4 regions of the Paenilisteria weihenstephanensis genome follow, and region 3 is predicted to be linked to each of the others. Evidence: riboswitches for the same ligand, from Rfam matches in the RefSeq annotation. Region 3 holds a riboswitch; each other region holds the start of a gene.
What was found. A riboswitch is a leader RNA that binds a small molecule or an ion and turns the genes downstream of it on or off. The one in region 3 is predicted to bind S-adenosylmethionine.
Positions count from the first base shown of each region.

Region 1: another riboswitch for S-adenosylmethionine. It lies ahead of ssuE (NADPH-dependent FMN reductase); the one in region 3 lies ahead of UE46_RS03515 (methionine ABC transporter ATP-binding protein).
Region 2: another riboswitch for S-adenosylmethionine. It lies ahead of UE46_RS06280 (methionine ABC transporter ATP-binding protein); the one in region 3 lies ahead of UE46_RS03515 (methionine ABC transporter ATP-binding protein).
Region 4: another riboswitch for S-adenosylmethionine. It lies ahead of metK (methionine adenosyltransferase); the one in region 3 lies ahead of UE46_RS03515 (methionine ABC transporter ATP-binding protein).

Region 1 covers NZ_CP011102.1:2,982,841-2,986,746, forward strand. Annotated here, with positions in the region: gene UE46_RS14390 (LLM class flavin-dependent oxidoreductase) at 1-890, opposite strand, end outside; gene UE46_RS14395 (glutaredoxin family protein) at 866-1,150, opposite strand; gene ssuE (NADPH-dependent FMN reductase) at 1,167-1,712, opposite strand; SAM riboswitch class I at 1,815-1,925, opposite strand; gene UE46_RS14405 (avidin-fold protein) at 3,001-3,339, opposite strand; gene UE46_RS14410 (nitroreductase family protein) at 3,464-3,906, opposite strand, start outside.
Region 2 covers NZ_CP011102.1:1,291,277-1,295,182, reverse strand. Annotated here, with positions in the region: gene UE46_RS06290 (MetQ/NlpA family ABC transporter substrate-binding protein) at 1-707, opposite strand, end outside; gene UE46_RS06285 (methionine ABC transporter permease) at 757-1,407, opposite strand; gene UE46_RS06280 (methionine ABC transporter ATP-binding protein) at 1,408-2,424, opposite strand; SAM riboswitch class I at 2,559-2,669, opposite strand; gene UE46_RS06275 (DUF3006 domain-containing protein) at 2,747-2,977, opposite strand; gene UE46_RS06270 (MBL fold metallo-hydrolase) at 2,988-3,906, opposite strand, start outside.
Region 3 covers NZ_CP011102.1:721,745-725,650, reverse strand. Annotated here, with positions in the region: gene UE46_RS03520 (methionine ABC transporter permease) at 1-420, opposite strand, end outside; gene UE46_RS03515 (methionine ABC transporter ATP-binding protein) at 417-1,439, opposite strand; SAM riboswitch class I at 1,534-1,647, opposite strand; gene UE46_RS03510 (D-alanyl-D-alanine carboxypeptidase family protein) at 1,735-2,574, opposite strand; gene UE46_RS03505 (sensor histidine kinase) at 2,640-3,788, opposite strand; gene UE46_RS03500 (response regulator transcription factor) at 3,772-3,906, opposite strand, start outside.
Region 4 covers NZ_CP011102.1:2,125,011-2,128,916, reverse strand. Annotated here, with positions in the region: gene ytkD (RNA deprotection pyrophosphohydrolase) at 1-134, shown strand, start outside; gene UE46_RS10315 (DUF2584 domain-containing protein) at 140-382, shown strand; gene UE46_RS10310 (L-lactate dehydrogenase) at 396-1,280, shown strand; gene UE46_RS10305 (hypothetical protein) at 1,341-1,622, opposite strand; gene UE46_RS10300 (thiol-disulfide oxidoreductase DCC family protein) at 1,749-2,102, shown strand; SAM riboswitch class I at 2,165-2,269, shown strand; gene metK (methionine adenosyltransferase) at 2,462-3,673, shown strand; gene UE46_RS10290 (carbonic anhydrase) at 3,832-3,906, shown strand, end outside.

The DNA.
Region 1 (3,906 bases), 1.1 Mb from region 3:
GCACGCAATCGCACCAATTCCGCCTTCACCTGTTGCGCCGTCCCAACAATCACATCCGCCGCACGCTCCTCAATCTCAAAATCAACCACACCAGCCTGTCTCGCGAATTCCTCCGCTTGAGCCACCGTCTGCACCGTCACCGAAACACCCGTCGAAAGCGTCACCCGCACCACTTTCTGCTCACCCGCAAGCGCCCGTGCCTCGTCCTCCGTATCCGCCGCCAAAACCGGAACTGCAATAATCAATTCACCCTCCGGATTCGCCGTCCGAAACGCCGTCACCGCCTCGCCAAGCGCCACTTCATCACTATTAATAAACTTCGCAAAACAGAAATTCACACCTTGCGCTCCCGCCAAATTCGCACTCGCCACACTCGCACCCAGCAAGAAAATCTCCGGTTTCGTTGGTGGATCAGGATCAACCCCAACGCCCGCAAGAGCATGATCCGCAGGTACTGCCCCATCAACAAACTGCTTCAATAACGTCAACTGCTCCGCAAAATCCACTTTTTCTGTTCGTCCAAACTGCAAAGCCTTCGTCGATAACGGCAAACCACCAGGTGCCTTCCCCACACCTAAATCCACCCGATTCGGCGCTAAAGTAGCTAATAAATTAAAGTTCTCCGCGACCTTATACGCGCTATAATGCTGCAACATCACGCCCCCCGAACCAACCCGAATCCGTGACGTCCGTGCCAACAAATGCGACACCAAAACCTCCGGCGAAACGCCCGCAAGTAGCTTCGTATCATGATGCTCCGACACCCAAAACCTGTGATATCCCCATTCCTCCGCCTTCTCCGCTAACGCAATCGTCTGCTGCAACGCCTGATATGCACTTTTTCCATCCGCAATCGGGCTCTGATCTAATAAACTGAGTCTAAATCCCATTTCTCCGCCTCCCTCAAAGCCGTCTCAAGCGCTGGCAAACCGAGTTCCGTCACGCCCCGATATGTATGCCCCTGACCAATCTCGACCACTGGAACATAACGCACCCCGTATTTCGCCTGCAAAATTTCCCGCTGTTCATCATGATCCGTCACATCAACCAACTGAAAATCGCGCCCCTCCTTCGTCAAATAATCCTTGACCTCCGCACAATACGCACAACCCTGTTTCGCCCAAACGACAATCGATAAATTTTCCGCCACGTCTTTCGTCCCCCTTTTAAATCGTTTGTCGTACCTCACGTCTGCCAATCGCAACAACCAATTCCGCCAACTGCCCGCGTAACCGCTCCTCGAGTCCCGCATCCCGAATTGGCACAACCGCCGTTTTATCCACTTGCGAATCCACAACGTAAACCCCTTGCAAAACCTCGCCCTTCAACACACCGAGTAGCGGCTTAAGCGTAAAATCAATCGCCAACACGTGCCCGCTGCTCCCACCAGACATAATCGGCAGCGCCACCTTATTTTTCAAAATATTCTCCGGCAACAAGTCTAAAACCGCCTTCAAAATTCCCGTATAAGAAGCCTTATACACCGGCGATCCAACAATCACACCGTCCGCCGCCTCGATATCCGCGACCAACTCCCCAATCCGCGCATCCTTAAAATTTGCACTCGCCAATGTTTCCGCTTCAAAATCCCGCACCGAGTGAAAACTAACCTCCACTCCATCCTCCTGCAAAATCTCACCAGCATACCGCAAAACCTTATCCGTCCCCGATTGCGCCGATGGACTACCAGACAAAATCACGATTCGACTCATCTCATCCCCACTTTCTTTTAAAACATATATATCCGATGCATTTACTATGAATTAAGACGAAAAAGAACCTCCTTCCCGAATTTGGAAAAGAGATCCCTCTTCTCCCCATTTGCCAGGCCAAACACGCTCGCCTGCTGGAATTAGCACCGTTCTATCACTAGAGGTTGCTGTGGGATCAAAGGACCAGGTTCCTCCCCCAACTCTTAATAAGGACTGTATAATTTTTATGATTGGATGTATCTTACCATCTCTAAAATCAGATGTCAACAAATATTTTGTCTTTTTAGACTAGTTAGGTTTTTCACATAAAAGCTGAGGCATTCCCCACTCTGAAATCCCCAATACAAAAAAATTTATCCATTCACAGCTTTGATCTGCACCACTCTGACCTATCTACTTGGTTTTCTTACTTCAAATAACTTTATTATCGATAGAACCCCTATTACCGCTACTGGAATACTCACAATAAACCATAAGATAGTTCTTGGAAAAATTTCATAGTAATAAACATTGAACACTACTGAACATATAAATAATACAACATACTTCAATTTGTTTCTCAAAAAAACACCTCGTTCATTAAAAGAATAGCTAAATGAGCATTCTCCGATCAGCCAATCCCTTTATCTGGATTTCAAGTCCTCTCTGCTCACTTTCACTTTGCGCTAGATATTCAATATATAACATTTTAAAAAAAGTGTCAATCACCACATTAATTGTAAATAACAATACTTTTCATCCTCCGTAATGTTAAGTTTTTCTCACTACACTGATCCCAAGCAGTCCCTACTACCACATTCAATCTGCATGTAGATAATCAGGCCTTGATCAAACGCCCTTTGTTAGTAAGTGTTTAAGTAAATATTGATTACAGAGCGCTTCATAAATAGAATATGCCAGAATAGACAAAAAAATACAAGCAAAGTAAAAAAATCCACCAGAAACAATAGACATCATCAATTGCCAAATATACTGTAAAATTTCAAGTATAACTGATAAGATAACTTAAAAAAATTATCTCAAGAATTTGCTATGCCTATACCTTATAAAAGTTTTTAAAGAGCCAAATAATTCTCTTATACACTTTTCTATGCGGATGTCTTATTGACTTTTTTTACTACAGCTTACAAAATTCACCACTTATATTAAAGTTATATATGTATTAAATAATATGTATTAGCATCCTTCTCACCACAAGAAAAAACTCTTATTGAGTTTCATTAAAATTAACAACCCCTAACGTGTTTAAAAGTTGCGAAAGCCCCTCAAAAAGGAGCTCATCACGTCTTCAAATCTCTTCCACAATAGAAGTACCAGAGTCTCGCTCAAGCCCATTCCACTGCCATTTCTCATGCATACGAAGCTTCCCATTTGGTAAATTTTCTGGCGTTGAGTGACATGTACCACTCCGAATTTTCTTATGGATGCTCACATGATTATAGCGAAAATCCAAAGATCCGTCCCGATTCACAACCCCAATCAGCGTGCCTCGCTCAATCTCGCCACCCTCATATGTCCCAGAAATCACGTCCCCATCTTGAAAATAATGAAAAACTGTTTCCGTAGACACCTCACCGTTCTCCGAGTTTTCAACAACTACGAATTTTTTACCTTGATAATCAACTATTTGGAACCCCTCCTACAATATCGAGATAATCGCGTAAGTCTGTATAGTTTGTGAATTTAGTATACCACAAAACGACAAAAACACCCTAGCCATCCGCCAAGGACTAGGATATATTTATCTGCTATTAATCGAGATCCTTCACCCATTCAGACAAGGGCCGGCGCGGCTTCGCATCAGGAATCTCATTGAACTGCGTGATCTGCAAACAACCAACAATCTGCTGTCCATCGAGCCCTAATTCCGCAACAACTTCCGAATCAAAAATAAAATTATTCGTACGCCATAGCACGCCCAGACCAGCTTCCCACGCCAAAAGTTGGATATTCTGAATAAACGCACTCGTCGCAGCAATCGCTTCAAAATCTTTCTTACCACTACCAATAATATCTGTCGTCACGATCAGCGTATAAGGCGGAGCAACGATCTTTCGCTCATTTCCATCCTTAATTTGCTCCCGGCGCTCACGCGTTAACGGCTCACCTTGCATCCGTTCCATCGAATTCACAATCGCATTCACAAAACGACGCTTCTCAGCTTCTTTCGACAAAACCGCTACATGCCACGGCT
Region 2 (3,906 bases), 570 kb from region 3:
TCTGTGTCACCTTTGCGGACAGCGATGATATTGATATATGGTTTTGCTGTGTCGGATTCAAGGAAAATAGCATCGTTTAGCGGGTCTAACTTGGCTTCAACGGCAACCCCGTTATTGATTGCTGCTGCATCTACATCATCCAAGGCACGCGGGATTTGACCGGCAACCATTGGCTTGATTGTTAGGTTTTTCGGATTTTCTTTTACTGCTTCTGGAGAACCATTCCCATCAAAATCATCGACAAGTGTGATAAGTCCTGCTTCTTGAAGAAGTAGCAGTGCGCGACCGTAGTTTGTGCTATCATCTGGAACAGCGATTGTAGCGCCTTTTTTGATGTCTTTAATATCTTTTACTTTATTAGAATACACGCCCATTGGTGCGATAACGGTGGATGCGAGTGGTTCAAGATCTAATTTATTTTCTTTAATAAATGAATCGAAATAAGCGATGGTTTGGAAGGCATTGGCATCTAGGTCTCCATCCTCTAACGCGCGGTTTGGAAGGACGTAATCGCTGAATTCTTTTAATTCAATGTTGATGCCATCTTTTTTAGCGATTTTCTTGATTTCAGGCCATGTACGATCGCCGGCACTAACGCCGATCACGACGCTCTTCTCGTCCCCGTTTGCTTTGTCGTCTGTACCTCCACAACCTACTGCTACTACTGCTAATAATACTAATGTCAACGCTAAAATAATTTTTTTCATTTAAAAAACTCCCTTTGTTTTATTTGCTAGATTTGGAAAATGGACCGATCTAGCGGCGGCGAATTCGGCGGGAAATGAAGTTCCCAAGTGATTGAACGCTTTGGACGATAACGACCAGGATGATAACCGTGACCAGCATGGTAATATTATCATAGCGCTGATACCCGTAAGTAATCGCTAAGTTTCCGATACCTCCAGCACCAACAACGCCAGCCATCGCTGTTGCTCCAACGAGTCCGATTGTTGCAGTGGTCAATGTGAGGATTAATGAGCTAAGTCCTTCGGGTAACATGAAGCGCCAGATGATTTGCCATGCGTTAGCGCCCATCGCTTGTGCAGCTTCGATAATACCTTGATCGACCTCTAAAAGTGAGTTTTCAACAAGTCGAGCAATGTATGGACCGGCATAGAAAACGAGTGGCACGATCGCTGCTTTCACGCCGATACTTGAGTCGACGATGAAGCGGGTAACTGGAATCAAGGCGACCAACAAGATAATAAATGGCACGGATCGCAAAATATTAATGATCGGATTTAAAATATTGAAGATCACGGTATTTTGTAAGATGTGACCTTTTCTTGTGACAACGAGCAGGACACCAAGTGGAATACCGATCAAGCAGGCGAATAATAGCGACCACGTAACCATGTATAGCGTTTCAATAAATGCGGTTGTTAATTGTTCTGATGTGACTTCCATTTAGACACCCACCTCCTCTAATTTCACATTTTGCGTTGCGGCATAGGTAAATGCTTTGGCGATTTCTTCTTTTTCACCAGTTACTTCGACGATCATGTAGCCAAAAGCAATATCTTGAATCTCGGAAATATTACCGCTTAAGACGCTGACGTTCACATCAAATTGTTTGGCGATGTTCGAAAGTAATGGGTTACCAGATGATTCACCGACAAATGTGAATTTCCAAACGGTGGCATCGTGATTTTGAATAAGTTTAAGCGCGCTTGCCGGGATGTCGTCATTAATCACTGTTTTAACAAAATTCTTAGCGGTCTGACTCTGCGGATTTGAGAAAATATCGAATACTTTACCTTCTTCGATAACTTTCCCGCCTTCCATCACGGCCACTCGATTACAAATTTCGCGAATGACTGACATTTCGTGGGTAATAAGTAAGATCGTGATGTTGTATTCTTGATTGATTTTTTTGAGTAGTTCTAAAATAGCACCTGTTGTTTCTGGGTCAAGCGCGCTTGTTGCCTCATCGCATAGCAGAACTTCTGGGTTTGTAGCGAGCGCGCGGGCAATGCCGATACGTTGCTTCTGTCCACCTGAAAGCTGATCTGGAAAGTTCTTCGCTTTATCTGCCAATCCAACAAACTCAAGCAATTCCATCACTCTTTTTTCGCGTTCTTTGCGATTTGTATGTATCAATGCAAGTGGAATCGCGATGTTTTCGAATACCGTTTTGGAATTTAACAGGTTGAAATGTTGAAAAATCATCCCTATTTTCTTCCGTTCTGCGCGAAGCTCTTTTGGCTTTAAAGTTGTCAAGTTCGTTCCTGCCACGGAAACCGAACCTGTCGTTGGTCGTTCTAAGAGGTTCACCGTGCGAATCAGCGTACTTTTACCAGCGCCACTAAATCCTACAACGCCAAATATATCTCCTTTTTCAATGGTTAAGCTAACACCAGCAAGTGCCGTAATTTCTTTGCCACCACTTTTGAATGTTTTTGTTACGTCTGTAAATTCAATCATCTTCTCAACTCCCTTAGTTACCATAACTTGACCCACAAAAAAATCTCCCCTTAAGTTAATAAGAGGAGATTTCTAATCCAAACATCTATGTACCGAATAAGTATACAGTCATATTAATGCAGTCTTGTCGTCTCACCTTATCTACCAAGTACATAACATACTTGTTGGAATTGGCACAGTATCATAAATATGATCTGTTGCCGAGGTATCATAGGGCCAAATCCCTCCACCTCTCTGGATAAAATGCGTAAGTCGTTATTTATTTTTTTTAACTATATCGTGTATTTCGGATACTGTCAATCCTTTTTTAAAAGTTCTTCGTTTATGATTGGCTACGACGGCGCAACTGCTCTAGCTTTGCTTGGATTCTTGCTTTATTTTCAGCGGTTGTTTGTTTGTCTAACGTGATGGTCGTTCCTTCGATTAAGACGGAATCACCTTCATGAATATGGATGGGCAATTGCTTTTGTGGCAGGAGCCATTCCTTATGATCTGGCTCTAGTAGAAAAACTGCTTTTCCGTCTTCTACGCGGTCTAAAATTGCTTTTTTCATTCTGGTTCACCTACTTTACGGTGGCAATTCCTTGTTCTTTAATTTGCCGAACAATACCATCGCCAATACCGTTTATTTTTTTCAACTCTTCAATCGTTTTGTACGGTCTTTCAGCAATAATTTTATCTGCTAAAACAGGGCCAATACTTGCGAGATACTGCAATTCTTCCGCGCTTGCTGTATTAATATTAATCGTATCTGGTTGTGGAACGGCATTGCCTGGCTCCTCGCTCGTTTGCTTTCCTTCGCTGTTCCCTGCTTTCGGTGTACCCGATTTATCCGTCTCTACATGGAGTTGCTTGCCGTCTGTCTCAATCGTCACAGTTCCTTCTACATCCGTTCCATACGTCGTGATATCGCGGTCTTTCAACCACTGAATGACTTCACGATGAGGGTGTCCATAGGAATTCCCCAATTCGGCCGAATAAACTGCGACTTCTGGTTTGACCGCATCTAAAAAATACGGCTGATTCGATGTAGACGAGCCGTGGTGCCCTAAATCCAAAATCTGCGCGTTTAAGTTTAAGCCACTATCAACCATCTCACGTTCGCGCATTTTCTCAGCGTCACCCGTGAAAATTGCTGCGATATCTTTGTACGTTAGACGAATCGCGATCGAATCATTATTTGCATTATCAGAAAGTTTATTTGGACTCAGAACTTGAATGCCGAATGGACCAAATGTTGCCTTTTCGCCTCGTCTTGGCTCTTTATATTTCGCGTCTGACGCAAGTGCAGCATCAATTACACGTTCATAAATAGCGCTGTTAAACACGAGTCCATCCATCCAAATTTCCTTTGGTTTATATTGTTTAATCACTTTATCGGCGTTCCCGATGTGATCTGAATGCGGATGTGTTAGCAGTAGTAAATCAATTTTTTTGATATTCGCTTTTTCAAGGTCTATTAAAATACGGTTGTCATCATGC
Region 3 (3,906 bases):
GATCGTGAAGAGATTAGCTCCCATCGCTTTCGCCGCTTCGATCACGCCTTTATCGACTTCGCGGAATGCAATCTCCACCATACGCGCGTAAAATGGTGCTGCCGAGATAATCAACGCTGGTAAAGCAGCTTTTGGCCCAATAATCGTTCCAACAAGCGTTTTTGTCACCGGTAAAAGTAACACAATCAAGATGATAAACGGAATCGATCGGAAAATATTCACTAAAATCGCCGTCACCCAGTAAGCAACTCGCGACCCGCTGTCCTTTTTGCGGTTGGTTAAAAATAAGATCAGCCCTAAAGCTAGCCCTAAGAAAAATACCGCGAACAAAGAGACAATCGTCATGTATAGCGTTTCTTCCGTCGCTGTTTTCATCATATCCCAATCTACATTTGCAAAATATCCTGTAGAATCACTCATCCTTCAATCACTTCCGTTTCTATCTCAAGCTCGCGTAACCGTGTGATTGTCGCATCTACTTGTTCCTCGGCACCTTGAATTTGAATATATAACGTACCGTAAGCACCATTTTGCGTTTGTGTTAAATTACCGTGCAAAATATTTAGCAACACTTTGTTATCTTGCGCTACTTGGGAAATGATCGGCTGCGTCGCTTGGCCTCCAACGAAAAGCAGTTTCACAAGCTTGCCTTCCGAGTAGTTTTCCAGCAACATGTGAATCAATTCTTCCGTCTCATCTGATTCCGTCACTTGTCGCACAAAACGTTTCGTCACGCTTTCTTGCGGATGTTGGAAAACGTCTATCACATCGCCTAGTTCCACGACGCGCCCCGCTTCCATCACTGCCACACGATTACAAATTTTGCGGATCACGTGCATTTCATGTGTGATCACGATAATCGTTAAGTTTAAACGGCGGTTAATATCCAGCAACAAATCAAGCACTTCATCCGTTGTTTGCGGATCGAGCGCTGATGTCGCCTCATCACAAAGCAGTAACTTCGGGTTGTTCGCAAGTGCCCGCGCAATCCCGACACGCTGCTTCTGACCACCGCTTAATTCCGATGGATACGCGTCCTCTTTACCTTCAAGCCCCACAAGTCTGATCAACTCATTCACTCGAAAACGGCGCTTCTCACCTCGAACTCCCGCAATTTCTAGCGGAAAAGCAATATTATCAAACACCGTACGCGACCAAAGCAAGTTAAAATGTTGAAAAATCATCCCGATTTGCTGGCGCGCCTTGCGTAACTGTCCACCGCGAATTTGTGAAATAAATAAATCATCCACTTCGACCGTGCCTTCCGTCGGCAATTCCAATCCATTAAACATCCGAATCAGCGTACTTTTCCCAGCACCTGAATAACCAACCACACCGAAAATTTCACCATCCGTAATATCTAAATTGACGTCGTCCACTGCTCTGATATTATTTTTACGAGCCTTGTAATCCTTCGCAACATTCTTAAGCCTTATCAAAGTAACTCCACCCCTACTCTCTTTCTTAAACAAAAAACCTCTCCCGCCAAATATGAGCGGAAAAGGTGTAATTACATGCATAATTTACGCTTTTCTCTCATCTTTCAAAGCTCTAGGCTCTGTATGATTTAGCACCTTGCAATGGAAAAAATTCCACTTAGGTTGCCGGGTTTCTACGGGCATATCCCTCCACCACTCTTGATAAGATTCTTTTTTAGGGCGCAATATATGACGCGCCTTGTTTTTATTAATATTACATGGTTTTAGTCGGATTTGTCAAGATACAGTGGTCATTTTATTTTGAAAAGCCATAGTCCATCATTGTTTCCGTCGCTTTGATACGATCCTCGTCCGTCTTACTTCCTAATGTTATCGAAATAATGCGATCCTCATTTTGAACTGCCGTTGCAATCATACAGTAGCCCGCTTGATCCGTATACCCCGTTTTAAAGCCATCCATTCCCTGAACGCCACCATCTTGCAGCACCTGATTTGTCGTATGTATCGTATCATCGCTTTGCGTGACATACTTCGTTCGCGACGTAATATCAAGTATTTCTGGATAATCGCTAATCAATTTTTTCGTCAAAATCATTAAATCACTTGCTGTCGACATCGATTCCTTGCCATCCACGTCTAAACCGCTAGCACTGCTGAAATTCGTCTTCTTCGACATCCCGATTTCCCGCGCCTTTTGCATCATCTTCTCTGTAAAATGTTCCCCATCCAAATGCGCGCCTAAACTCTGCGCCCCGTCATTCGCTGACATAATCATCATCGCAGCAAACAGATCCTGTACGCTATAATATTTCTTCCCACTGAGCGCATATAGACTCACCGCCCGCGGATCATCCAAGCGCTCCAGGGACACCATATCATCCCAAGAAATCGTTTTATTATGTATCGCCTCGAGCATCAAATATGCCGTCATCAACTTCGTCAAACTTGCGATTGGCACCGCCTGATCAGCCTTTTCTTCTAAAATCACCTTATCCGATTTCAAACTCACAACCAGCGCGTTATTCGCATCAACTTGAGGCGTAGCTCGAATGTCTCTTCCCATAAAAACAAAAAATAAAATAGCAATACTCGTCAAACCCGCAATAATTAAAATAACTGTCTGTTTTTTCATCATTTCCCCTCCTGATTACATCTTAACTAAAAATGCTAAATCAGGAGGTAAGAAATCATAAAGAAAAACTAAAGATTGCTCAGCGGTAATTCCACGGTAAATGTGGTCTTACCTTTTTTGCTCGCAGCGAAGACATTACCGCCGTGACGTTCCACGATCGATTTCGCAATAGCAAGACCCAGACCAGTTCCCGTCGTCGTTCGGTTCTTATCTACTTTATAAAAACGATCAAACAATTGCGGTAGCTCACTTGCGGGAATTTCGGCGCCATAGTTAGACACTTCAATGATCGCCATCCCAGCTTCTTTTTTAGCGCTGATTTCAATTTTTTTACCACTTGCACCGTAACGAAGCGCATTTGAAAACAGGTTCTCAAAAAGACGCATAATCTGCATCCCATCGCCCATCACCTTCAAGTTTTCGACCGTATACTTCTCTACGATTTGGATATCTTTCTCGGCAGCCGAACGCTCATATTCCGAAACAAGCTGGCGCAATAATTCCACCATATCAAGCGTATCCTCTTTGATCTGGAACTCCGCGCTCTCAAGCCTCGTGTAATCAAACAAATCATCAATCAACTTATGCAACCGGCGCGCCTTGCCATACACCAGCTCCGTATAATGTCGCAACTCCACTTCATCGCGATACCGATCCTCATGAATATAGCTCAAATACCCTAGAATCGATGTCAACGGCGTGCGTAAATCGTGCGAAACATTCGTAATCAAATCATTTTTAGCCTGTTGCGCCTCTTGTTCCTGCTCAATAAGTTCCGCTTGATGCGCCCGCATTTTCTCGATGCTCTCCTCCAACTGCACAATCTCTGGAATCAAACTTTCCTGCTCCATCGGCTGATCTTCCGCAATCGCCACATTAATTTGCCGCAACTGTTTCCTTAATAATCTTTGCTTATACAACCAATAAAAGAAAATAAAAAACACTAACGCCACAGCAAAAATCCCCAAGTATTTCAGCATAATCAGCCACGGGGAATTCAGTAACTTATCATATCGACCATAGCCAAACAAGTCAATAAATCGCGTTGTTGTGCCTGTTAAAACAACAGAATCATTCTTCACAGAAACGAGCCACAAACCAATACTGCGCAGGGCAATAAAGCTCGCCGCCCATGATAAAAGCGCAAAAATGATGATTTGTAGCGGATGCATCTGCTGCCAAATTCGCCATAATAACTGCTTAAACTTCAATTTTATAACCTACTCCCCAAATGGTTTTGATCACATTTTCTCCGTCCATCGCGTCTTTTAACTTATCTCGCAAATTACTAATATGCACCATCACCGTTTTACTCGCGCCTAGCGCTTTTTCCTG
Region 4 (3,906 bases), 1.4 Mb from region 3:
GACCAACGCTAATTGCAGGAGATTTAGCGAATATTGTGCAGCAGGAGCAGTTTAGTTTTTTTATGCGTGATGAAGGAATGCAGGTCGTGATCAAAGAGGCTTTGCGCCAACTAAAAATAAATAATTGGAGGTAATACAAATGGGAATGCCATTAGAAGTCAACACAATGATCGTAACGAAAGGGAAGGAAAAGCGGATTTCGGATAACTTTTTTGAATTGGAGAAGACGGGATATCGGATTTACCCAATCGATGTGCCGATAGAAGTACGCACGACAAAAGAAAGTGAATCAAACGGTATTGCGGTGCCTCTGAAGTTGACTTGGGAAAATGATACAACGGTGATTACATATGAATTGGTATCGCTGAACTCGAGTAACTAGGGGAGGTCTTTGTTTGAAACGAAAAGTTGGTATTATCGGTGTAGGTAATGTCGGATCGCAAACCGCTTTCTCGCTCTGTACGCGGGGCATTTGCGATGCGCTTGTCCTTATTGATAAAGATGAGAAGAAGGCGCAAAGTCATGCGCTTGACTTAAATGATATGGCGGCTTTTACAAACCCTGTTACAATTACGACGCAGGACTATGTGGAGCTTCGCGATGCGGATGTGATCATTTTGGCGGCTGGTCCGGAAATGATGGCGCAGGAAGATCGACTGACGGAGCTTGACGAAACGCTCGAAATTTTAGACGATGTTTTACCGAAAGTCATGATGACGGGTTTTGATGGGATCTTTTTAGTGATTACGAACCCATGTGATGTGGTGACATACTTCGTTCAGAAAAAAACAGGACTGGATCATCATCGCGTTTTTGGGACTGGGACGGCGCTTGATACAGCTCGAATGAAGCGGATTTTGGGGAACCTTTTACAAGTCGCTCCTGATTCGATAGAAGGTTATGTATTGGGTGAACATGGCGATTCACAGTTTATCCCATGGTCTACGGTACGCCTAGCAGGAAGCCCGATTTTAGAAGGTCTTCGCGCGAGTGTCGAGAAGGAAACGCGGGACGCTGGTTGGGCTATTTTACAAGGAAAAGGTTGTACGAATTTTGGTATTGGAACCACAGCCACCACGATTACAAAAGCAATTTTGGCAGACGAGCGACGGATTTTTCCAGTCTCGGTATTCGATGAGGAGGCGCAAGTGTACCTTGGATTACCAGCGCAGATTGGCCGTGAAGGCATTATTTTCACGAGTTGTCCCAAGTTAACGGAAGATGAGGAAAAGAAGCTACAGCATTCGATTCAAGTCATCCAGCAGGCTGCAAGTAAGTAATAGTTAGACAAAAAAAGTTGAGCCCCGTAAAAAGAGGATCAACTTTTTTGTAACTACTATTTAATCGTTTTTCTTAGCGGATAGACGGCGCATCCAAGCTACTAGACTAATAATTAACGCGAAAATGTATTCTCCAAGTGTGGCAACAAAGAGGGAAATCGCGATTTCAGCTTGTGACGTTCCGCCGCCATAAAAGCTGATAAAGAAGAGGACAGCACTGGCGATCAAGCCAAGTGTTGCTAAAAAGTACTTGAACCAACGCCATTTTAAAATGAATTCAAAAATGCATACAGCGATAATAAAGATCGCAAAAATAATCAAAGTTAATACTGAAAATATCATAGTTTCTTCTCCTTTGGTGAACCAAGCATTCATACGATCTGAGAAATTCCCGACGTATAAAACTCATTTTAACATAGTTTTGGGAGAATGGTAAGCGGGAAATATAATAGAAGGAGGTGCGAGAAGATGAAAGATATTGTTCTGTACGACCAAAAGTGCCGTTTTTGTAAGGCTACTAAGCGCGTATTTGAAAAGCTAGATTGGATGAACGCAATCGAGTGGATACCGCTTCAAGAAGCAGATAGCACGCGCTTTACGGAAGAAGAGTTACTACGTGAGATTCATCTGATTACACCGAATGGTAGCGCAAAAAAAGGCTTCTTTGCAGTTCGGCGGATGCTTATTCGTTTTCCATTAACTGGTCTGATCGGATTGATCCTCTATCTTCCGTTTTTAAAACCTGCTGGGCGTGCTGGTTACAAGATGGTAGCGGACAATCGAACTTGTCTTATGGGGAAAAAGAAAGATATTACCCAATAGATAATTTTCATGCGTGACAAGGTAAATGAAACATGTTACAATAACATGAAAACTAAATTAAACTCTTATCCAGAGCGGTAGAGGGACTGGCCCTTTGAAACCCGGCAACCTACAATTATTGTAAGGTGCTAACCTGTGGCAGGAATTGACTTCCTGATCGATGAGAGCGAAGGTATTGTAAATAATAGCCTTCTCTCTATTCCGCGCGCAATTGGCAAAATAGGGAGAAGGCTTTTTTGTTGGCATGCATTCATATGTATGTCACATAAAGCGTGAACAAAAAGGAGCAAGTCAAAATAAGTTCGCATTTTTTGCAAAGCCATACTTCGCGATGGACGAGAAAAAAGGAGGAAACAAGAATGGCAAGAAACCGTCATTTATTTACGTCAGAATCTGTTTCTGATGGACACCCAGACAAAATTGCAGACCAAATTTCAGATGCAATTTTAGATGCAATTTTAACAAAGGATGCCGATGCTCGTGTTGCTTGTGAAACGACAGTAACGACAGGATTGGTACTCGTAGCAGGAGAAATTACAACGTCCACCTATGTGGATATTCCGAAAATTGTACGCGATACGATTAAAGAAATTGGCTATACACGTGCAAAATATGGCTTTGACGCAGAGACATGTGCTGTTTTAACGGCGATTGATGAGCAGTCACCAGATATAGCGCAAGGGGTCGACGTCGCATTAGAATCACGCGATGGCTCGGATGATGCAGCAATTGACGCGATTGGAGCAGGGGATCAAGGCTTAATGTTCGGCTTTGCAACGGATGAAACCGAAGAATTGATGCCACTTCCAATTTCACTTGCTCATGCGCTAGCTCGAAAAATTGCAGAATTACGCAAAAATAACACGCTTACGTATCTACGTCCTGATGCTAAGACACAAGTGACCGTGGAATATGATGATAATAATCAACCAATTCGTGTCGATACGATTGTTATTTCGACACAGCATCATCCAGATATTTCACAAGAGCAAATTGCGACAGACTTGCATAAATTGGTGATTGAAGAAGTCATTGATCCAGCGCTTCTAGATGATGAAACGAAATATTTTATTAATCCAACTGGGCGTTTTGTTATCGGCGGACCTCAAGGAGATGCGGGTTTAACGGGTCGTAAAATCATCGTGGACACATATGGCGGCTATGCGCGGCATGGTGGCGGTGCATTTTCCGGTAAGGATCCAACAAAAGTCGATCGTTCTGGCGCTTATGCCGCACGTTACGTTGCTAAAAACATCGTTGCAGCAGGTCTCGCTAAAAAAGCAGAAGTGCAATTAGCTTATGCTATCGGCGTTGCCCATCCTGTATCGATTTCGATTGATACGTATGGTACAAGCGAATATAGCGAACAAGACTTAATCAACGCTGTCAATAAATTTTTCGATCTACGTCCAGCAGGTATTATTAAAATGCTTGATCTACGTCGTCCAATTTATCGTCAAACTGCGGCATTCGGTCATTTTGGAAGATTAGATTTAGATCTACCGTGGGAAAAAGTGGACAAAGCGCCACAAATGAAAGAATTTTTATTGCAAACTGCGACTATAAAATAAATGTAGAAAAACTAGCACTGGGGCTACCTTTGCTAGTTTTTCTACATTTTTGCGTCATTTTTAATAAAAAAACCTTGATTTAGACACAAAAAATACACACACTTATGAATCATTATGTAATATAATAATTAAGTTACTTAACGAAAGGAGTTTTCATCATGAAAACAAAATTATTAGCAGCTTCAGCAATTGCAGCATCACTTATTCTCGTAGCAGGTTGCGGAAATAGCGAT